One region of the Massilia sp. TWP1-3-3 genome, then DNA from elsewhere that is predicted to be linked to it. Evidence: predicted binding sites of a transcription regulator. Region 1 holds the regulator's gene; the other holds the start of a gene.

Region 1 (11,141 bases):
GCTGATGGCCAGCCAAATGTCGTCGATGATGCAGCAGGCGCTGGCCCAGGCCAAAGACACGGCGGCGGCCGAAATGAGCGGCATGATGAGCGAAATTCGCGCCATGCGCGGCCTGATGGAAACCCAGTTGGCCGAAATTTCATGGAGCACGACCGCGCAGCGCGAACCGCAAAAAACCAGCGTGCTGCGCGAGATGCTGGCGGCCGGTTTTTCGGCCAGCCTGTCGCGCTACCTGATCGAAAAACTCCCGTCGGGAAAAGATGAGGCACAGAGTCTGGCATGGATCAAGACGGTCCTGTCGCGCAACCTGACCACCATTGCCAACGAAAATGAAATCCTGGAAAAGGGCGGCGTCTTCGCCCTGGTCGGCCCCACCGGCGTGGGCAAGACCACCAGCACCGCCAAACTGGCGGCGCGCTGCGTGATGCGCCACGGCCCTGAAAAACTGGCCTTGATCACCACCGACGCGTATCGTATCGGCGGCCACGAGCAGTTGCGCATCTACGGCAAGATCCTCGGCGTGATGGTGCACTCGGTCAAGGATGAATCGGACCTGCGCATCGCCCTGAAAGAATTGCGCAACAAGCACACCGTGCTGATCGACACGGTCGGCGTGTCGCAGCGCGACCACAACGTGGCCGAGCAGGTGGCGATGCTGTCGGGCACCGGCGCGGACGTCAAGCGCCTGCTGTGCCTGAACTCGACGTCCACCAACGAAACGCTCAACGAAGTGGTGCGCGCCTACCAGGGCAGCGGTCTGGCGGGGGCAATCATGACCAAGCTGGACGAAGCGGCCTCGCTCGGCAACGTGCTCGACGTCGTGATCCGCCAGAAGCTGAACCTGTTCTACATCTCCAACGGCCAGCGCGTGCCCGAAGACTTGCACCTGGCCGACCGCGCCATGCTGATTGACCGCGCCTTCCGTCTCAAAAAGGGCGACGCCGCCACCCAGTACGCGGACGCCGAATTGCCGCTCCTGATGGCCGGCGCGACCAACGCCAACAATGACCGCAGCCTGCGCGAGGTGTTCCTTGGCTAATTTCGATTTCGACCAGGCCGAAGGCCTGCGCAGGATGCTGGCCGGGCCAAAGCCGCGCATCGTCACGTTTTTATCGGCCACCGCCCAGGACGACAAGGGCGCCATGCTGGTCAACCTGGGCGCGTCGCTGGCGCGCGCCGGCAACGACGTCGTCATCGTCGACGCCTGCGACCAGGAATACGGCGTGGCCCAGCGCCTGGGCGTGGACCGCGGTTCGAGCCTGCTGAACGTGGCGCGCCAGGAATGCGGCCTGAACCAGGTCATCAACCAGGTGCCGCAAGGCTTTGGCGTGGTCAGCATGGCGCGCACCCGGCGCGCATGCAGCGGCGCGGACGATGCGCGCCGCCTGGCCAAGACGTTCGATGTGCTGGTCAAGCAAAGCGGCATCGTCATTGTCGACGGCGAGTTCGACAGCCGCGACAGCTTTCCCGTCCCCATCATGGGCAACTGCGAAATCGTGGTCCAGGTATCCACCAGCGCCGAGTCGATCACGGCCGCCTACCGCCTCATCAAGCGCCTTTCGCAACAGTTGGGCCGCCGTCCCTACGGTATTTTGGTGACCGGGGCTTCCGAACAGGAGGCGAAGGTGGTATACGATAATATGTCCTCTGCGGCAAGTCGTTACCTTGCGGTACAACTTGTGTCGATGGGCTCGGTGCCGGCCGATGAATACCTGCAGCGCGCAGCGCGCCTCGGGCGCGCGGTGGTCGATGCGTTCCCGCTGGCGGGCGCCTCCGTCGCGTTTCGCCGGCTGGCAGGGCGGTTTGCCATGGCGGGCATGGCGCCGCTAGGCCGAGCAGGGGGAAGCACCCATTTTGGCTCATAAAACTTTACGGTAAACATGTACACGGTCAAAGGCAAAACCGACAAGAACAACTTACTGACGGAGCACATGCCGTTGGTGAAGCGGCTTGCCCACCACATGAAGGCCAAGTTGCCCGCCAGCGTGGAAGTCGACGACCTGATCCAGGCTGGCATGATCGGCCTGCTGGACGCCATTTCCCGCTACGAGGAAACCCACGGCGCCCAATTTGAAACCTATGCCGTGCTGCGCATCCGCGGCGCCATGCTCGACGAATTGCGTTCGTCCGACTGGCTGCCCCGCTCCATGCGCCAAAACATGCGCAAAATTGAAGCGGCCATGAGCGCGCTGCAGCAAAAGCTGGGCCACGCGCCGTCCGAATCGGAAGTGGCCAAGTCGCTCAAGCTCTCGCTGGCCGACTACCAAGACATGCTCTCGGACGGCGGCGGCCACCAACTGGTGTATTACGAAGACTTCCACGACAGCGAAGGCAACGACAGTTTTCTGGACCGCTATGCGGTGGACGACGCCGACCCGCTGCGCTCGCTCATGGATGGCGACTTTCGCCAGGCCGTCATCGACGCCATTGACGCCTTGCCCCCGCGCGAGAAAATCCTGATGGGGCTCTACTACGAAGAAGAATTAAATCTCAAAGAAATTGGAGCCGTCATGGGGGTGTCCGAATCACGCGTATCGCAATTGCATACGCAAGCGGTGGCGCGCCTGCGCGCGACACTACGGGAGCAGGCGTGGACTGGGCCAGCGTAGCGGGGATTGTTCTCGCGTTGGCCGCGCTGCTGCTCGGTCACGGCATGGAAGGGGGCAAGTTCGCCTCGCTGGTGCAGCCGGCCGCCTTCATCATCGTGGTCGTGGGCACCTTTGGCGCGGTGCTGCTGCAGACCGAACGGCATACCTTTCTGCGCGGCGTGCACATGCTGCGCTGGGTGTTTCGCCCGCCCGAGTCGCAGCGCACGCGCCTGGCGCGCGACATCGCGCAATGGAGCTTGCACGCGCGGCGCGACGGCTTGCTTTCGCTCGAGCCGTTCATGCTCAAGTCGCAGGACAAATTCATCCAGAAAGGCTTGCGCCTGGTGGTTGACGGGATCGCGCCCGACAAGGTGCGCGGCCTGCTGGAAACGGAAGTAACGGCCTACGAATTTTCGGAGCGCCAGGCAGCCAAGATCTGGGAGTCGGCCGCTGGCTACTCGCCCACCATCGGCATCATCGGCGCCGTGCTGGGATTGATCCACGTGATGGAGAACCTGGCCGAGCCGGCCAAGCTGGGCAGCGGCATCGCCGTCGCCTTTGTCTCCACCGTGTATGGCGTGGGACTGGCCAACCTGTTTTACTACCCGGTCGCCAACAAGCTCAAAAACATCATCGCCGAGACGGTCACGCAGTATGAAATCCTGACCGACGTCTTTCACGACATCGCCGGCGGCGACCATTCGCGCGTGATCGAAGAGCGCGTCGCCAGCCTGCTCTCGCGCGCGTAGGGAGCACGATTCATGGCGCGCAAACGGTTTGCCGAAGAGCCGGACAACCACGAGCGCTGGCTCATTTCCTACGCCGACCTGATCACGCTGATGTTCGCGTTTTTCGTCGTCATGTACGCCATCTCCGTGGTCAACGAAGGCAAGTACAAGGCCTTTGCGCTGTCGCTCGACAAAGCCTTCACCGGCAAGGAGCACGAAGCGGTCAGCGTGCCCGGCCAGGTGGCGCCGATGGCCACGCTGGCCCCGCCCGTCAATACGCCCGCCATGAGAAAGCGCAACGAAGCCTTGCGGCGCGAGGCCGAAGCGCTCAAGAAGCTGGCCAAGGACTTGTCGGCCGCCCTGGCGCCGCTGGTCAAGGAAGGCAAGGTGCGCGTGACCCAGACCGCGCTGGGCGTGACGGTGGAGATCAACGCGAGCGTGCTGTTCGACCCGGGCGAGGCGCGTCTGGCCCCCGAGTCGGCCCAGGCGCTGCGCGCCCTTGGCGTGGTGCTGCGCAACGACACCCACGCGCTGCAGGTGGAAGGGCACACCGACGACACCAAAATCGCCAATGCGCTCTACCCGTCGAACTGGGAACTGTCCGCCGTACGAGCCAGCAGCGTGGTACGCTTGTTCATCGACAGCGGCGTGGCGCCGGCGCGTTTGACGGCCGTTGGACGCGCATCGAACATGCCGGTCTCGGCCAACGATTCGCCGCAAGGCAAGGCGCGCAACCGGCGCGTCACCGTCACCATCTTGTCGGCGGTGCCCGATTCGCCGAAAGAGGTGCGCACCTATTAACCTGGGGAGAACAAGTTGATTCAATCGATGATGGCGGTGCTGCTGGCGCTGCCGCTGGTGGCCCACGCAGGAGGCGGCATGAATGGTGGCGTGAATGGTGGCATGAATAATATAAAACAGCAGTTGCAGGTTGACGCCAACGGGGGCAAGGTCGTGGTCAAGCTCACGCTGGACAACGCCAGCGGCAAGCCGGTCTACGTGCCCAAGGCCGTGTATGCAGACAAGCAGATTTTCCGGCGCGAGTTCGCCATTACCGATGCGGCCACCGGCGCCGAGGTCGATTACACCGGCCCCATGGTCAAGCGCGGCCCGTTCACCAAAGATGACTTCATCGCCGTCAAACCAGGCCACAAGATCAGTCACGCTATCGACATCACGCGCAGCTATGATTTCAAGCCCAGGCATACCTACAAGCTCAGTTATACGGGCGGCTACCTTGGCGATGCTTCCAAGATGGAGGCCCTGTCGGCGGCCGTGGTTCCCTCGGTGACCTTCACTTTCGGACCCGCGCGCTAAGCGCCCCAGCGCGCACGCGCGACGTTGCGACGACGCGCCCACATAAAAAAACGGCGCCGTTCGCACGGCGCCGCCAAAATTCCCAAGCCGGGAAAGAAGTGTGCTTCCTTAGTTCAGGAATGGCGAATTTTCGCCAAAATATTCGTGCGAGTCCGCATTGTCCAGCGCGCCGGCCGGGTTGCTGATGGCAAGGCTGGCTGCCGCCGACTGGCCATAAGCGCGGTCGTCCGTGGCGGCGACGGCGTTAAAGTGCGACAGCTCGTGCACCAGGGTGCCGCCTTTGGAATCAGTGCCGCTCGTTGGCGCCGACCAGAACGCGTTGCAGACGTAGATCTTGTATGGCTGGGTCGGGTACACGTAAGCGAAGTACGACTCTTTGCAGCTGCAATCGACGACGATCGGCTTGTTGTCGAGCGCATCCTTGATGGCGGTGAAGTGCGAACGGGCCGTCGCGTAGCGGGTCGAGCTGTAGGTCCCGAACCATTTCTTGTAGCGGGTGCCGTTGGTGCCGGCGTTCAGGTAGCTGACGCCGCCGTTGGCCATGGTCTTGGCCGCGCTGATGGCCGACGTGATCGAGCTCGATTGCGACGCGGTGCAGCCGGTGGTGGCCAGGCTCATCGCGCCCGGGGTGCCCGCGCCTTGCTTGGCCAGCTCGAACGGCGTGCCAACCACGGTGCCGCGCGGCAGGCGGCCATCGATGAACATCGATACCGGCGCCGATGCCAGGTCGTCGACGTTGGCGCCAACCGGTGCGGCGGAGATGCTTGGCAAGCCTTTGCTCGGCATGAACAGGTTGACCGATGCAACGTGGTATTTGATGGCGTAGTCGCCCGTCACGCTCATGTCGTAGACCGACGAGAGTTCAACCCGGCTGGTGTGCGACTGGCCCGGCTTGAGCAGGTAGTAATCCTTGGCCGTTGGCGCGCCGCGCTTGTAGTGGCGGCCTAGGTAGGGCACGTCCACGCCATCGCGCGTGACTTCGAAGATATGGTCTTCGATCCCGGAGAACGGGGTATGCCACTTGAGCACGTACTGCGGGCTGGCCGAGGTGTTGGTGATGGTGACGCGCATGACAACGTCGTCATCTTTTTTGAGCGAATTTTTTTCCGGTGCAATGCTGACGGTCACGCCGTTAGATGCAGCCTGTGCGGAGAAACATGCTGCGAGTGTAGCAATCGATACGCCAGCTTTTACCAATGTATTCAAGTTCATTTCTGCTCCGTGAAGTATATGTGGTTGTCGTTGTCCGCTGAGCCGTCATGCATATAAAACCGAGCTCAACAATTCATCGTCACATAAACCCGGATGCCGAGTAAACGTTGAATCATCGGTAATTGTGTCAAATAGGCGAATGTTTAATGTTTTTAACTTTTGTTGGTTCTCCAAAGAAATTTTAACGAGCCCGCTATGAAAACAAGTTGTTACTGTCACATCTGGCTTGAGCACTGTGACAATGGATTGTTAAATTTTGAACGGTTACAAGGGCAAATAAACAAATGTTTGTCGTGGACCGTTCCAGCGGTGTAACATTATTTCCACAGTTGGTTCAGCGCTGCCGGCGAGACGAAAAAAAACCGGCGCCCACAAGGACGCCGGCTTGTCGTGAAGCACGGCTGATCAGTTCTGCGCCGGCGTGTTCTCGCCAAAATACTCGTGCGAGTCCGCATTGTCGGTCGCTTTGGCAGGATCGCTGATCGCCAGGCTGGCCGCGCCCGACTGGCCGTAGACCCAGTCGTCGGTGCCGGCGGTGGCCGTGAAATGGCTCATTTCATGGACCAGCGTGCCGCCTTTGGAATCGGTGCCGCTCATCGGCGCCGTCCAGAACGCCTTGCACACGTAGATCTTGTAAGGCTGGTTCGGGTAGACATACGCGTAGTAGGTCTTCTTGCAGCCACAGTCGACCGTGATCGGCTTGCTGTCGAACGCGCCCTTGATGGCGGTGTAATTGGCCTTCACGTGTGCGATGCGGCCGGCGTCGCTGGCGCCGAACCACTTGCTGTAGCGAGCACCGAGCGCGCCGCCCATGTAGCTGGTGGCATTGTTGGCATAGCCGCTGGCCACGCCGATGGCCTGGGTGATCTCGCCCTGCTGGGCGGCGGTGCACTTGCTGAACGACAGTGCGGCGAGTGAATTGCCGGTGTCTGCCGGCGCCTTGCCAGCGATCGATTGGGCGCCGCGCGGCTGGGCGCCGTCAATCCATACCGATGCCACCGGCGAGGTGATCTCGCCAACCGTTTTCTCGTGGGTGCCGAACAGGTTCACTGACGCTGCCTTGTAAGCAATCGTGTACTGGCCCGTGATGCTCATGTCGTACATGTCCGACAGTTCAACGCGTACCGTGTGCGAGGCGCCCGGCTTTAACAGATAGTAATCGGACGCCGTTGGCGTGCCGCGCTTGTAGTGGGCGCCCAGGTAGGGAACTTTGGCGCCGTCGCGGGTCACTTCAAACAGCGACTCTTCAATCTCGGCAAACGCGGTATGCCACTTCAAGACCATTTGCGGCTGAGCCGAGGTGTTGGTGATGGTCAGGCGAACGGTGACGTTGTCGTTCTTGCCCAGCGAACTTTTCTCGGCCGCCACGGTGGCGGTCACGCCGTGCTTGGACGCTGCGTGTGCGCCGATGCATGCCACGCCTGCGACGATTGCAACACTTGCCTTGCCTACGTTATTCCAATTCATTGTTTTCCTCCGAAGATGAGTCGTGTTGTTTGCCGCATCGCGCATTGACCAGCTTGTGGCCGGCGCTGGCGTGCAGCTTTTTATAGAAGTTGCCGTGACAAAATATCACTTGTCTATACCGGAAACCCGTGACTGATACTCACGGATTCACGCGCAGAAGTAAAGTTGATTTATGAAATGTGTCAATTTAGTCACGCAAGGTGGAGGAACGTCTCCATCGCCCTTGCGAAAGTCATGCAGCAGCGTTACATCGTTCTGGTGCGCGAGCACGATGTTGTTGGGTCCTGGATACAAAAAAACCGGCGCGCGGCCGGTTTTCCTGAATGTAGCAAGTCAGTTCTATCCCACCACCAACGGCCGCTTCCCGCTGACCGGCGTCGCATGCCCGCTGGGGCCATAAAACCCCGTATCGACCGCATGCGACGGCGTGCGCATGGCTTGTATCAAATTCTGGTTGTGGGTCATTTGCTTGTTGATCAGCATGCCGTTGATGCGGTTCAGTTCTTTCGCCGCGCGCATTTTTTCCAGCACATGCTGCCAATTGGCCTGGATCGCGGGATTGTTCAGCCGCTTCACCCACGCCTGCATGCCCGCTTCGGAGCCGTCGCAGCCGTCTTGCTGCAAGCTGGCGTGACGCTGGGCGGCGAGGGTGCCGAGCTGTTCAACCAGCTCGGTCTTGCGCGGCGTGAGCGTGCCGAGGCCGTCGGTATCGGCGGCCACCAGGCATTGCTGTTCCTGTTTCATCAGGTCGATCAAGCAATTGATCAGTTTTAGTTCGTCTTGCAGCGTGGTGTGTGCACTGGCCGTGGACATGATGAAAAGCTCGCCTTCGTCGCTTCAATTAGCGTTTGCGGGAATGCAACAGGTCGCGCACTGTTTCCAGCAAGCCGTCTGCGACTTTCTCTGAATTGATACTGAACTGCCCATCGGCGATGGCCAGCTTGATGCGCTCGACCTTTTTGGTGTCGAACACGCCCGTGCTGCTCGCTGCCGCCGACATGGCTTGCCCCTGCGACGACAAGCGTACGCTGTCGGTGCTGGCCGGCCCTGCGGTGCTGGCTTTTTCGGCGTTTTTGGCGCTGTGTGCTGGCGTATTTGCTGCCGCCAATGCAGGGCCACCCTTGATTGTATCGTTGATTTTCACGGCATCATCCTTCTCTGCGCGGAGTGGAAACTCCATGGTCTGCATCTATTACGGCGCCATCCCCGTAAACTTTAGCGCGACCGGCAGCATTGTTGCGTCTACTTCCTGAAATATTCAGAAAACAACTTCCACCAATCCACCGGCCTTGGCCACGCCGCTGATAATCGCCCCGGCCGGCGTGCGCACTTGCACCACCTGGCCTTCGCTGGCGTTGCCAATCGCGCGCGCTTCGGCCGTCACCCGGAACCCGGCGCCGCCCGACACCACGCGCACTGCCTGGCCTTGCTGCACCACCGGTTTGCTGCGCAGCAGGTCGGCGCGGAGTGGCGCCCCTGACTGCACCGACATGCTGCTGGTGCGCCCGACGACCTGCGCGATATCGGTCAGCACGCCGTTGGGCAGCGCCGCAAGGTCGCCCTTGACCATCACCAGCTGCGACGCGTCAATGGTCTGGCCCTGCACCAGTGGCGTGGCGGCGGCCACGTACTCGGCCTGCACGCTTACCTGCGATTGAATATACACCGTCCAGGCAGTAGGCGCCAGACAGCGCACGCCGACCGTGGTTTTGCCCCACGCGCGCGCGCCCGGCTGCTGGAACGGCTGCGGGTCGGGGCAGGCGGCCAGGTTCATGCGCTGGTCGAGCGCGCCCACCGTGACCGTCACCTTGCCCGGCAGGCCGGCGCTCTGGGTGACCAGATATTGCTGCGCCATCTGGCGCAGCGACTCCAGGTCCTGGCGTGCCGGCGCCTGGGCCAGAGCGAACGGTGCGGCAAGGAACAGTAAGATCGTCAACAGGGTTTTCATGGTGGGCGCCTTTATCTAGTGACGCGATGATAGGCCTCGCGCGAGGGGCCCGAAGTGATGAACAGCCGCCGTTTACCCATCTTGATCGCCCGATTAGCAAGCCCCAAGCCCACGTACTATCGGTCCTGTCATATAACGAGGCGAACGCGAGGCGAACGACATGATTGGCAAACTCAACGAATACATGGGTTTTAACGAGGCGGCCCTGGGGCTGCGGGCGCAGCGCCAGCAAGTGCTCGCGTCCAACATCGCCAATGCGGACACGCCCAACTACAAGGCACGCGACATCGATTTCGCCAGCGCCTTGCAGGCGGTCGTGGCGCGCAACAGCGGCACCCCGCCGGCCGGCGTACTGGCGCAGACGGCGCCGGCCCACATGCCGATCAGCGGCGGAGGCGACTACCTGCCCAACGGCACGCCGGTGCAGTACCGCATGCCGGCCCAGGGCGCCGCCGACAATAACACGGTCGACATGGATGTCGAGCGCAATCAGTTCGCCGACAACGCCCTGCGCTACGAAGCGGGCGTCACGTTTCTTAATATGCAGATCCGCGGCATGCTGACCGCGATCCAGGGAGGTTCTTGATCATGTCGCTCTTTAATATCTTTAATGTTTCCGGTTCGGCCATGAGTGCACAGGCGCAAAGGTTAAACACCGTTGCCAGCAATCTTGCAAATGCCGATTCCGCCAGCAGCGCCACTGGCCAGGCTTACCGGGCTAAACAGGTGGTTTTCGAGGCCGTGCAGACCGAAGGCGGCGGCACCGGCGTCAAGGTTCAGCAGGTGATCGACGATCCGTCGCCTTTGAAACAGGTATACGATCCAAAACATCCGTTGGCTGACGACAAGGGTTATGTGGCGATGCCAAACGTGAACGTGGTCGATGAGATGGTCAATATGCTGTCGGCTTCCCGGTCGTACCAGACCAATGTGGAAACCATGAATGCAGCCAAGGCGCTGCTGATGAAAACGCTGACGCTCGGTCAGTAAACGACGAAGAAAATGCCATGACTACCATTCAAACTCCGCCCGGCTATGTGTCGCAAGACTTGATGAATACCGTCAATGCCAAGAAGGGAAGCACGGCCGGCGCCAGCGTGGACGCCGACAAGGACAAGTTCATGACGCTCCTGATCACCCAGATGAAAAACCAGGATCCGATGAACCCGCTCGACAATGCGCAAGTGACCAGCCAGCTGGCCCAGCTCTCGACCGTCACCGGCATCAACCAGTTAAATACCACGCTCGAGTCGCTCAAGTCGAGCTACCAGTCGTCGGAATCGCTGCAGGCGGCCACGATGATCGGCCACGGCGTGCTGGTGGCCGGCGACAAGGTGGCGCTGGCCGGCGGCAAGGGCATCATGGGCGTGGAGGTCGGCAGCGCCGCCGACAAGGTGCAAGTCATCATTACCGACCCGCGCACCGGCAAGGACGTGCAGGTGATCGACATGGGAGCGCAGCAGCCGGGCATCACGCCGATCGCGTGGGACGGCGTGCCCGATCCATCGCAAATGGGCGCGGACGGCAAGCCGGTCACTCTGCGCGACGGCAATTTTTTGATCCGCGTCGTCGCCACCCGCGGCGAAGAAGTGCTCAAGGACGCCAAGACGCTCTCGTTCGACAGCGTGGCCAGCGTCACCACCAATCCCAAGGATGGCGTCAAGCTCAACTTGCCGACGCTGGGCGTGGTCTCGATGGCCGACATCCGCCAGATTTTGTAGCGCCAGGCCGCATTCACTAACATTTCAGGAGAATCACATGTCTTTCCAACAGGGACTTAGCGGCTTGAACGGCGCTGCAAAACAGCTCGACGTCATCGGCAACAACATCGCCAACGCCAGCACGGTCGGCTTCAAGGGTTCGCAAGTCCAGTTCGCCGAC
Region 2 (11,141 bases), on a different contig from region 1:
CGGCGTCGGCGTCGTTCACCATACCCGCACCCGCTCCGCCGGCGTCAGGTACAGCGCCTGCCCCGGCTGCACGTCAAAGGCCTTGTACCACGCATCCATATTGCGCACGATCGCCGTGCGGTACTTGTCGGGCGCATGCGAATCGGTCAGCACGCGCTGGCGCAGGGCCGCTTCGCGCACCTTCGATTGCGACGACGTGGCGTAGCCGAGGAAGAACTCGCGCCCGGCCTGGGCCGTCATGACCTTGCCATCCAGCGAAGCTTCGAAGGCGTCGTAGGCGGCGTCCAGCCCTGCCAGGTCGGCCAGGTTTTCACTTAGCGTCAGGCGGCCGTTGACGGCCAGATCGGGAAAGGGTCGGTAGGCGTCGAACTGCGCCACCAGCTTGTCGGCGGCCTGCTTGAAATGCGCCTTGTCTTCCTTGGTCCACCAGTCGCGCAGGCGGCCCTGGGCGTCGAACTGCGCCCCCTGGTCGTCAAAGCTGTGGCTGATTTCGTGGCCGATGGTCGAACCGATGGCGCCGTAGTTGGCAGCGTCCGACGCCCCCGGATCAAAAAACGGCGGCTGCAAGACTGCGGCCGGGAAGTTCATCGCGTTTTGCAGCGGCAGGTTGACCGCGTTTACTTCGTGCGGCGCCATGGCCCACGCGCCGCGCGCAACCGCCTGCCCCAGCCGGGCCAGCTGCTGCGCATAATGGAACTGCGAAGCGCGCTGCGCATTGCCATAGGCGTCGTCCGGCAGCACCGCCAGGCCCTCGTACGAGGCCCAGCGGTCCGGGTAGCCGATCCCCACCTGCATGGTCTTGAGTTTTTCCTGCGCCTGCGCGCGCGTGGCCGGCGCCATCCAGTCAAGCTTCTCGATGCGGCGGCTGAAAGCGGCGACGATATTGGCCACCATCTGCCCAAGGCGCAGCTTGTTCTCGGGCGCGAAGTAGCGCTCCACATACAGGCGCCCCACCGCTTCATCAAGCGCGCCGTTGGCGGCGGCCAGTGCGCGCTTGCTGCGCGTCCCCTGTTGCGGCGTGCCCGCCAGAACGGTGCCATAAAAGGCAAAGTGCTGCGCGCCGAAAGCCTTGGGCAAGACGTCAGCCTGCGCATTGATCTGATGGAAGGCAAGGTAATCCTTCCACGTGGCCAGCTCCTCGCTGGCCACCAGCGCGGCGGCGCCGGTTACGGCAGCCGGATGCCACACCGTGAACACGCCGGCCTGCTCAAGCATGGCGCCGCCGAAAAACGCCGGCCAGTCCATGCCCGGGGCGCGTGCGGCAAAGTCGGCCTGGGTCCAGCTGTTGTTGGCCTTGACGATGTCGGCCGAATCCTCGCGCGAGGCGTGCGACTGCGCGATCCGCGTCTCCAGTGCCATCACGCGCGCTGCGCGCGACGCGCCCTCGGCAAAACCGGCCAGCTTGAACATGGCTGCGATGTGCTGCTGGTATGCGGCGCGCAAAGCGGCCATGGGCGCGCTGTCGGTCAGGTAGTAGGCGCGGTCGGGCAGGCCCAGGCCGCCCTGCAGCAGGTAGGGCATGTTGCGCGCCGGGTCGGCCAGGCCCTGCGCCACCCACAGGCCGAACAGGTTGGCGGTCTCGAAGTCGGTGCTGTTGAGCGGGTCGACGTCCGCTCGCAGCGACGCGCCCAGCGCGCGCGCCAGGGCGCGCTTGTCGCCGATGGACGAGATCCGGGCCAGCGCCGGCCACAGGGGCGAAGCGCCCTTCGCCTCGATCAGGGCTTCATCCATGAACGCGGTGTAGTAATCTGCAACCTTGCGCGCGTCGCCCTTGGCCGACTTGTCGGCGGCCAGCGCGGCGATCAGCGCCACGATGCGGTCATCGGTGCTCTCGCCCAGCGCCGAGAAAGCGCTCCAGCTGCTGCGGTCGGCCGGGATCTCGGTCCTGGCCAGCCATGCGCTGTTGGCGTGCGTGAAAAAATCGTCGCCCGGCAGCACCGTGGCCGGCGCGGCGAGCATGCTCTGTCCGGAGCAGTCAAAGGCTGCTGCGCCCAGCCCCAGCCCGAGTCCGAGCCGAAGCCCCAGGGCCAGCACAGAGCCGCCCTTACGTAACATCGTGGTGTGCATGGTGCCCCTCGCAGTGGCGCGCGCCGCCATGCAGGGACGGCGCGCCTTTCGAGAAATCAGATTACCACACCCGTACGCGCTGGTCAGGCGGTAAATACAGCGCCTGCCCGGGCTGGACGTTAAAGGCCTGGTACCACGGCTCCAGGTTGCGCACGATGGCGGTGCGGTACTGCGCCGGAGCGTGGCCGTCGGTCAGCACGCGCTGGCGCAGGGCCGGCTCGCGGATCTTGGTCTGCCATGCGCTCGCGTAGCCCATGAAGAACTGCCGGTCGGCGTCGCTTGGTGCAGCCTTGCCCGCAAACGTGGCCTTGTAAGCGTCGTAGGAAGCGGCCACGCCGGCCAGGTCGGCCAGGTTTTCGCTCAGCGTCAGCTGGCCATTGACGGCCAAATCGGGAAACGGCTTGTAGCCGTTGTACTGCTGGACCAGTTTTTCGGACGCCTGTTTGAAGTACGCCATGTCGTCCTTGGTCCACCAGTCGCGCAGGCGGCCCTGCGCGTCGAACTGCGCGCCCTGGTCGTCGAAGCTGTGGCTGATTTCGTGGCCGATGATCGAACCGATGGCGCCGTAATTGGTGCCGTCGGACGCCGCCGCGTCAAAGAACGGCTTTTGCAGGATCGCAGCGGGGAAGTTCATCGCGTTTTGCAGCGGCAGGTTGACCGCGTTGACCAGTTGCGGCGGCATTGCCCACGCGGTCTTGTCGACCTTTTGCTTGAGCTTTGCCACCTGCTGCGCGTAGTGGTACTGCTCGGCGCGCATGGCGTTGCCCAGCGCATCGCCCGGCACGACCTTCAGGCCGGCGTACGAGGTCCAGCGGTCGGGGTAGCCCACGCCCACGTACATGGTCTTGAGCTTTTCCTGCGCCTGGGCGCGCGTGGCCGGCGCCATCCAGGTCAGCGTGTCGATGCGCTTGCCGAAGGCGGCGATGATGTTGCTGACCATTTGCTTGAGGCGCACCTTGTTCTCGGCCGGGAAATAGCGCTCGACGTACATCTTGCCGACCGCGTCATCCATGGCGCCGTTGGTGGCCGCCAGCGCGCGCTTCCAGCGCAGCGACTGCTGCGGCGTGCCTTGCAGCGTCTTGCCGGCAAACTCGAACTTCTGGTCGCCGAACGCTTTGGGCAGCGTGGCGGCAAAGTGGTTCACCTGGTGGAAGGCCAAAAAGTCCTTCCAGGTGGCGACGTCGGTGCTGCCCACCAGCTTTGCAATGCCCGTCACCGCACCCGGGTGCCAGACGATGAAGCGCCCTGCTCCCCCCAGGCGCGCCGCCTTGAAAAACGCGCGCCAGTCCATGCCCGGCGCCTTGGCCGCAAAGTCCTGCGCGCTCCAGGTGTTGTTCGCCATTAAAACGTCGGCCGAATCTTCGCGCGTGGCGTGCGACTGCGCAATGCGCGTTTCCAGCGCCATCACGCGCGCGGCGCGCGCATCGGTGTCGCCGTAGCCGGCCAGTTTGAACATGGCGGCGATGTGCTGCTGGTACTTGGTGCGCAGCTCGGCCATGCGCGCGCTGTCGGTCAGGTAGTAAGCGCGGTCGGGCATGCCCAGGCCGCCCTGCAGCAGGTAGGGCGTGTTGTGATCCGGGTCCGACAAGCCTTGCGTGACCCACAACCCGAACAGGTTTTCGGTCTGGAAGTTGGTCGAGTTCAGCGGATCGACGTCGGCGCGCAATGACGCGCCCAGCGCGCGCGTGAGCGCCGCCCGGTCCTTGATGGCGTCGATCCTGGCCAGCACCGGTTTGAGCGGCACGACACCCTTCGCCTCGATCCCCGCTTCATCCATGAAGGCGGCGTAGTAGTCGGCCACCTTGCGCGGTTCGCCGCCCAGGGCCTTGTCGGCGAGCGCCGCTTCGATCAGCTTGACGATGCGCGCATTGGTCGTTTCGGCCATCTCGGCAAATGCGCCCCAGCTGCTGCGGTCGGCCGGAATCTCGGTCCTGGCGAGCCAGTCGCCATTGGCGTAAGTGAAAAAATCGTCGCCCGGCAGCACTTGCGGCAAGGCCGTGGCGGCCTTGGCCGGCGCCGGCGTCTGGCCTGCGCCATGGGCCGGCGCGATAGCCATAGACGCGCCACACAGGGCCAGTGCGACGGCGCGTTTCAAAGGTGTCCAGCTGGTGTTCATGTAAGGTCCCCTTCTGGTTGAAGTGATGGCTTTTATTTTAGTGCAGAACGCACCTGGGGCAGCAAGGCTTGCTTTTGCTTGACGCGGGTGCGAATCGCATTACCCACGCGCGCCGCCTCGACCTGCGCATCGGCCCCGAAAGTCTGCTTGACGTAGGCTTCCATCATGTCGGCGTCGAGCGCCTTGGTGGACCCGGCCACGATGCCAGGGAACAGGCGGTTCTTGCCGCCCGCTTCCTGGTCCTTGAGCAGCACCTCGCGGTTGGCCAGCGCAAACGTCCAGGCCAGGTCGCTGTGGCCGGCGTACGACACCAGCGGCACCACGCCGCTCGTCATGGCCGCCGGCAGCGCATCCGACAGGGCCAGTTTCAGCGAACGGGCGGCAAGCGCGCTGTCTTGCGCCATCAGCAGCGAACGGCCGAAGCGGCCGCGTTCTTCGGTGTTCTGGGTTTGCAGCGTGCGCTCGACCATCTGTTCGTACGTTTTTTGGTCGGCATAGCGCCCCGCCGTGGCAACCACAAAGTCGAGCATCGAGACGTCGACGCTGGCCGGGTTCTTGAGGTAGTTCTGCAGGCCGCTGTTGGCCTGCGCGATGGCGCCGGCATCGCCCGAGCGCGCCAGTGCGCTGGCCAACAGTGAACGCAGCTGGCGCTCTTCGGCCGTATCGGCCGCCTTGACGGTCCAGCCAAGCTTGTTCATGCGCGGGCTGGCCAGCGCGATCACCAGGCGCCGAATCGCTGCTTGCTCCGGCTCGTTCTTGGCCAATTCGTCGAGCGTGGCCAGGCTCTCCATGATCGAACCCCACACCGCAAAACGCGGCTCGTCGACGTATTTGTCGAGCAGCTTGAAGTAGCCGGACAGCGGGATGGTGCCGCCCTGCGCCAGGCTCCAGGTGTCGTTCAAGAGCTTCAGGCGCGTGGTGTCGGCCAGCTTGGGCGCCTGCTGCGCCAGCGCTTCGAAGGTAACAGCGTCGTATTTGATGCGAAAGTACCCAACGCTAGCCGGGTCGATCACCAGCGCGCCGTCGCAGTTCGGCTGCGTGACGGTGACGGACGGGCCGGAGAGCAAGGTGTACGACGCCTTGCCGTTGACGGTACCGACCTGCACCGGGATATTCCACAGACGCTTTTCAAGCGCCGGCTCGTCCAGCCGGTACTGCTGCTGGCTGAGCGTGACGCGGCGCTTGCCGTTCTCGCACGCCTGCTCCACCGACACCAGCGGAAAGCCGGGCATCGTGGTCCAGTCGGAGGCGAGCTTTTCGACCGGTTTGCCGGACGCCTTTTCAAGCGCGCTCCAAAGGTTGGCGCTGGTGGTGTTGCTGTACTGGTGCTGCGCCATGTAGGCGCGGATGCCCTTGCGGAAGGGTTCCTCGCCCAGGTAGGCTTCGAGCATGCGCAAAAAGGCCTGGCCTTTGCCGTAGGTGATGCCGTCAAAGGCGGAGGCGGCCTGCTCTTCGGTCTCGACCGGGGTCTGGATCGGGTGCGTGGTCTTGCGTGCATCCTGGTTGAGCACGTATTCGCCGTTGGCCTGCACGTTCAGCGGCGCCCGCCATTCAGGGTGAAAATGGTCGGTGGCCTTGGTCGCCATCCACGAAGCGAAGCCTTCGTTGAGCCACAGATTGTCCCACCAGGCCATGGTAACGAGGTTGCCGAACCACTGGTGCGCCACTTCATGCGCGTTGATGCCGAACGAGCGCTGGCGTGTGCTGTCAGGGCTGGTCTTGGGGTCGTACAGCAGCGCCGATTCGTTGTAGACGATGCCGCCCCAGTTTTCCATGGCGCCGTTAAAGCCGCCCGGGATGGCAATCTGGTCGAGCTTGGGCAGCGGATAGGGCTGGCCAAAATAGCCGTTGTAATAATTGAGGATATCCTTGGTCACCCCCAGCGCATAGGCGCCGGACGCTTGCTTGCCTTCGGTGGTCACAACGCCGATCTCGACCGCGCCCTGCTTGACGCTTGAGCGTTCCAGTTCGCCGGCCACCAGCACCAGCAGGTAGCTCGGCATTTTGGGCGTGGCGCCAAAGGCGAAACGCTGCAGGCCGCCGTCGATCTTTTCCTGCCTTTCGACCGGGGTGTTGGAGTAAGCCTTGAAGTTGGCCGGCAAGTCGACCGTCAGCTTGAAGTTGGCCCGAAACGATGGCTCGTCCCAGCTTGGGAGAAGGCGGCGCGTATCGGTCGGCTCCATGTTCGTGGCGAGCATGGATTTTTCCTTGGCGCCCACCTTGTATTTCAGCTGGAACAGGCCGCGCGCTTCGCGGTTAATCGCCCCATGAAATTTGAGCGCCAGCTGGTAGCGCCCCGGCGCGAGCGGCGTGGCCAGCTTGAAGGTGAGCGTTTCCTGCTCCTTGCTCACTTGCCCGGCCAGCTTCAGTTCGCCGATGCCCTTGCCCGACAGGCTGGCCGCATCGATGTCGATATTGGCCACATTGAGCATGATGGTCGAGGTGCTCTTGAGCACGTCGATCTCGATGCTTTCGGAGCCCAGGAAGGTATTAGTCGCCATGTTCGGCACCAGGTGCGCGGCGTACTGTATCGGGATCACATCCTTGGGCAGTTTGCCCGGGGTGGCCGCGAACAAAAACGGCGCTTCCGCGTGGGCGGCAAGGGTGGCGATGGAAAGAGCGGCGGTGGCGGCAAAGCGGCAAGCTAACGGTAGGTTCATTCTTTTCTCGTTTGATGTAAGGGCCCAGGCTGCACTTTATCGAAAGCGCACCAAGCGTGCTCGTTAAATGCGACGAACTGCAAAATAAGGCGCCGCGCTGCAGAAAAGCGCGCATGGCCGAACTGGCGCGCGCAGGATATTCGCTATATAGTCATCCGAAGCGCCTTGCCCAGCATGCATAAACCAGGAGAGCGTCATGACGTTGGAAGCCTTGCTGCAAAACCCGAACGCCCTCCCCACCGCCCCCAGGGTGGTCGAAGAATTGATCAGCAGCTTTGAAAAAGCCGAGGTGTCGGTCGACGACATCGCCCGCACGCTCTCGCTCGACCCGGTGCTGTCGGCCAAGCTGCTGCGGCTGGCCAATTCGGCGTATTACCATGTCTCGCGCCGCATCGGCAACGTTGAAGATGCGATCCGCATGCTCGGCTTTGTGACGGTCAGGACGCTCGTTATCAGCAGCGGCCTGGTGGGCGGCTTCAAGACCGTGCCCGGCCTGGACTTGAAGCGTTTTTGGCGCTACAGCATGAACACGGCGGTGGCCGCCAAGTGGATCGCCAGGAAAGTGGGCTTGAATACCGACCTGGCCTTTACGATCGGAATGATGCACGCGATCGGCCAGTTGGTCATGCACACCGGCTTGCCGGCCGAGGCGCAGGAGCTCGACAAGGCCGTGGACTGCTTTCAACCCGCCCGCCTGGCGGCGGAGCATGCCGCCTTTGGCTACGACTACAGCGAGGTCGGCGCCGAACTGGCGCTGCGCTGGAAGTTCCCCGATGTGTTCCCGGATACAATGCGCGGCTTCCCGCAGCCGCTGGCGGGTGCGCCCTTGAGCCGGATGGCGGCGGTGGTGCATCTGGCGGTATGGCGCGCGGCCGCCGATGAGCTCAAGCTGGACGCTGCGCAGCGCGCGGCGAGCGTGCCGGTCGCCGTGGCGGCCGCCCTGGGACTCGGTCCGCAAGAGCTGCTGGACGACATGCCGGGGCTGGCGGACCTGTCCGCAGGGCTGGAAGAGATGATTCATTAGACAAGGTTTTGGGGTTTTTTGAATTTATTTTCAAAATACCCTCAAGTTTGCATTTGCCGTGCCGATACAAAAAAGGACAAGCGGCAATCCTTTTACATATCCTGGCAAGGTGAGCATCATGACCCCGAACGACGTTCTCTCGATGTACGAAAATATTGCCGGATTGACCAGCAAGATGGCCGGCGCGGCGCAGGCGGGCGATTTTGACGGCTTGTCGCGGATGGAAACGCAATGCGCCTTGCAGTCGGTGCAAACGATCGGCGGCGTACCGGCACTCGAAGGCGCGGCGCGGATGCGCAAGATTGATTTGCTCAAGATGATCATGGCGAACGACCGGGCGATCCGGGATGTGACGCAGCCGTGGCAACTGTCCGACGTGGTGCGCGCGACGCACTGAGTTTGACCAAATTTAAGAAAGCCGTTCCGCGCAAGCTGAGCGGCTTTTTTTATGGCACATCGCGCTCGCGCAGGCGCTCACTTATAGATTGGCCCGGGAGTATAAAAAAATCGTCCTCGCGCACGCGGCTGTTGCAAAAGGGGCCGCCCAGGCCTTCGCTTTTCCGACCTACTCCTTCTGCAACACCCGCGTGCGCGAGGACGATGTGGGTACGGTTTTCGGCCTGCTGTGCAACGGCCGCCGACGCGAGCACAATGCGTTGGCATACAAAAAAAGCGCCCGCAGGCGCTTTTGTTTTACTGTGCAACCGCCAGCTTCAACGCCAGCGCAATCCCCTCGGCCGCCTGCCCGATCTCCGCCAACGACGGAAAACTCGGGGCAATCCGGATATGGCTGTCTTCCGGATCCACCCCATACGGATAAGCCGCACCGGCTGGCGTGAGCGTAATTCCCGCCTCTTTGGCCAGCGCGATGGTGCGCTTGGCAGCGCCCTTTGGCGTCACCAGATCAATGAAATAGCCGCCCTTGGGCACCGTCCACGACACGCCGTCAACCGCGCCCAGATGCGCCTCGAACTGCGCGAGCACCGCATCGAACTTCGGCTTGAGCAGCGCGCGGTGCGCGGCCATCAGCGCATCGACGGTTGCCGCATCCTTCAGGAAAGCGACATGGCGCAGCTGGTTGATCTTGTCCGGGCCGATGCTGCGAATGCCCGCATGCTTGGTCCACCAGGCGATGTTCGCAGGGGAAGCCGCCAGCGCGGCAATGCCGGAACCGGCCCAGCTCACCTTCGAAGTGGACGCAAAGACGATGGCGCGCTCAGCATTGCCGGCCTTAGCGCACGCGTCAAGAATGTCGGCGATGACGATGCTCTCTTCGGTCAGGTGATGGAAACGGTACGCGTCATCCCACATGATCCGGAAGTCCGGCGCAGCCGTCTTCATCGCGGCCAGGCGTGCAACGACCGCGTCCGAATACACGGTGCCGGACGGATTGCTGTACTTCGGCACGCACCACATGCCCTTGATGCTGGCGTCGGCGGCAACCAGGCGCTCGACCAGGTCCATGTCCGGGCCGTCGTCGCCCAGCGGGATATTGATCATCTTGATGCCGCGCGCTTCGCAGATCGAGAAGTGGCGGTCGTAACCTGGCACCGGGCACAGGAAACTGACTTGCTGGCCCACCCAAGGCTGGCCGCCCGGCGCACCGTTGAGCAATGCGTAGACGATTACGTCGTGCATCAGCGACAGGCTGGCGCTGCTGTCGACAATCACCTGCGCCGCCGGCACGCCGAGCAACTGGCCAAACAGCGCGCGCGCTTCCGGCAGGCCGACGCCCAGACCATAATTGCGGCAGTCGGTACCGTCCAGCGCCGTAAAGCTGTGCAGGGGCGCCATCAGTGCATTGGACAGGTCCAGTTGTTCGGGCGCGGGTTTGCCGCGCGACATATCGAGCTTCAGTCCGCGCTCTTTGAATGCATCGTATTGTGTTTGTACCGCGAGTGTCATTTTGCTTGCTTTCCGTAATGAAATCACGGACAAGTATAACCTTTTGGCACCAAACTCGCTGCGGGAGGGGGAATTGGGGAGAGCGATCACCAGCTATCTGCTGGCGTCGCCTCTTGCCGGTTGCATCCGGCGTCCGCTTGCGCACAGTAGGCTCGCGGACAGCTTCCAGAACAGGCGTTTCTTCAACGATTACCTGCTGATCGCGCCACACTATCGTTGGTGGCTGCGCCAGGTCCGTGTTCCGTTTTTTGCCGCCACTGGGTGACAACGGAAAAGAGTATAACGCACAATGTCAAGTTGTGTAGACGAGTTCGTGCGCGCGACCTCAAAAAAGCAATATTTATTTTTCAAACACCGTTTCAAGCTTCTGCCGGCGCTTCCGCCACCACGGCCGCCACGGTGGCCTTGCGCCGGAAGGGATTGGCCAGGCGCGCATACCAGGCCACTGAATCGGCCGCGGCCGTCTCCACCGTCTTGCCTTTGCGGCGGCTGAGCATGAACCAGACAGCACCGCCGATCGCCAGCAAGGCCAGTACGATGCCGATCACCAGCAGCCACGGAAAACCGGCGGCAGGTTTGACCACTGGCTTGGCCAGCGCCGGCGCTGGCGGCGGCGCTGGTTCAGCCTTGTGGAGCGTGGCGTCCGGCGCGGCATGCTTGCCTTCCATCGCCACTTGCAGCTGCTTGACCTTGTCTTCGAGCTCCACAATCTGCGCGCTGAGCAGCGCGTTGTTGGCGTCGATCGAGGCGCAGCTCTTGATCTGTTCTTGCGAAAACTGCGGCTGGGGACAGGCGGCGTCGGACGACGGGACCTTGATCACGCGTGCCGGGCGCGATCGCTCAACCTGCGGCGCAGGCTGGGGCGGCGCAATGCGGGCTGGCGCGGCTGGCGCGGCGCGCGCAGGTTCGGCGACGGCAGCGACGGCCAGCGGGGTCGGGGTTGAAAGCGGCACCGCCGCCGGCCGTGGCGCGGGCGCGGGCGCGGGATCGGGCGTGATCCACAAGGTCACCGCGCGTACGTTGCGCCGGTTCCCATCAACCAAATCCAGGAACAGGTGCACGGCGTCGGAGTCGACCGGCTTGACCGACGTGACATGCAGGAACTGGCGGCCATCGCGCCGCATCACCGACAGGTTCAGGCTGCCCAGGACCGGATGCATGGCGATGTTGGCGCCCTTGTAGACGTCGGCGCTGGAAAGGCGCACGGAGACCGGCGTACCGGGTTCCGCCAGCGCGCTCAGTTCGACGTCGGCGATCAAGGGCTGGCCCAGGTGCGAGCGCACCACCGGTTCGCCCAGTTCGGCGGCCTGGGCGCAGGCCAGCATGCCGCTGAAAACAAGGGCGCCGCACAGGCGGAGGGCGTGGGCGA

The links. Region 1 encodes FliA, which starts transcription of late flagellar genes. Its sites were predicted from a motif close to CTAAAGTTTNNNNNNNNNNNGCCGNTA; they were not measured.
Region 2: the regulator FliA is predicted to act here: its motif matches at 7,908-7,934, upstream of ACP7D4_RS06775 (flagellar protein FliT).

The regions. Positions count from the first base shown of each region.
Region 1 covers NZ_JAFCWX010000033.1:12,960-24,100, forward strand. The annotation lists gene flhF (flagellar biosynthesis protein FlhF) at 1-1,039, shown strand, start outside; gene ACP7D4_RS23640 (MinD/ParA family ATP-binding protein) at 1,032-1,865, shown strand; gene ACP7D4_RS23645 (RNA polymerase sigma factor FliA) at 1,881-2,609, shown strand; gene ACP7D4_RS23650 (flagellar motor protein) at 2,591-3,337, shown strand; gene motD (flagellar motor protein MotD) at 3,350-4,117, shown strand; gene ACP7D4_RS23660 (hypothetical protein) at 4,133-4,633, shown strand; gene ACP7D4_RS23665 (M35 family metallo-endopeptidase) at 4,742-5,845, opposite strand; gene ACP7D4_RS23670 (M35 family metallo-endopeptidase) at 6,251-7,312, opposite strand; gene ACP7D4_RS23675 (flagella synthesis protein FlgN) at 7,652-8,125, opposite strand; gene flgM (flagellar biosynthesis anti-sigma factor FlgM) at 8,154-8,456, opposite strand; gene flgA (flagellar basal body P-ring formation chaperone FlgA) at 8,571-9,260, opposite strand; gene flgB (flagellar basal body rod protein FlgB) at 9,421-9,846, shown strand; gene flgC (flagellar basal body rod protein FlgC) at 9,849-10,250, shown strand; gene ACP7D4_RS23700 (flagellar hook assembly protein FlgD) at 10,268-10,981, shown strand; gene ACP7D4_RS23705 (flagellar hook protein FlgE) at 11,019-11,141, shown strand, end outside.
Region 2 covers NZ_JAFCWX010000005.1:151,085-162,225, forward strand. The annotation lists gene ACP7D4_RS06750 (class I SAM-dependent methyltransferase) at 1-22, opposite strand, end outside; gene ACP7D4_RS06755 (M13 family metallopeptidase) at 16-2,067, opposite strand; gene ACP7D4_RS06760 (M13 family metallopeptidase) at 2,129-4,183, opposite strand; gene ACP7D4_RS06765 (M1 family metallopeptidase) at 4,216-6,843, opposite strand; gene ACP7D4_RS06770 (HDOD domain-containing protein) at 7,040-7,867, shown strand; gene ACP7D4_RS06775 (flagellar protein FliT) at 7,986-8,264, shown strand; gene ACP7D4_RS06780 (aminotransferase class I/II-fold pyridoxal phosphate-dependent enzyme) at 8,561-9,772, opposite strand; gene ACP7D4_RS06785 (hypothetical protein) at 9,774-10,037, shown strand; gene ACP7D4_RS06790 (type IV pilus assembly protein FimV) at 10,132-11,141, opposite strand, start outside.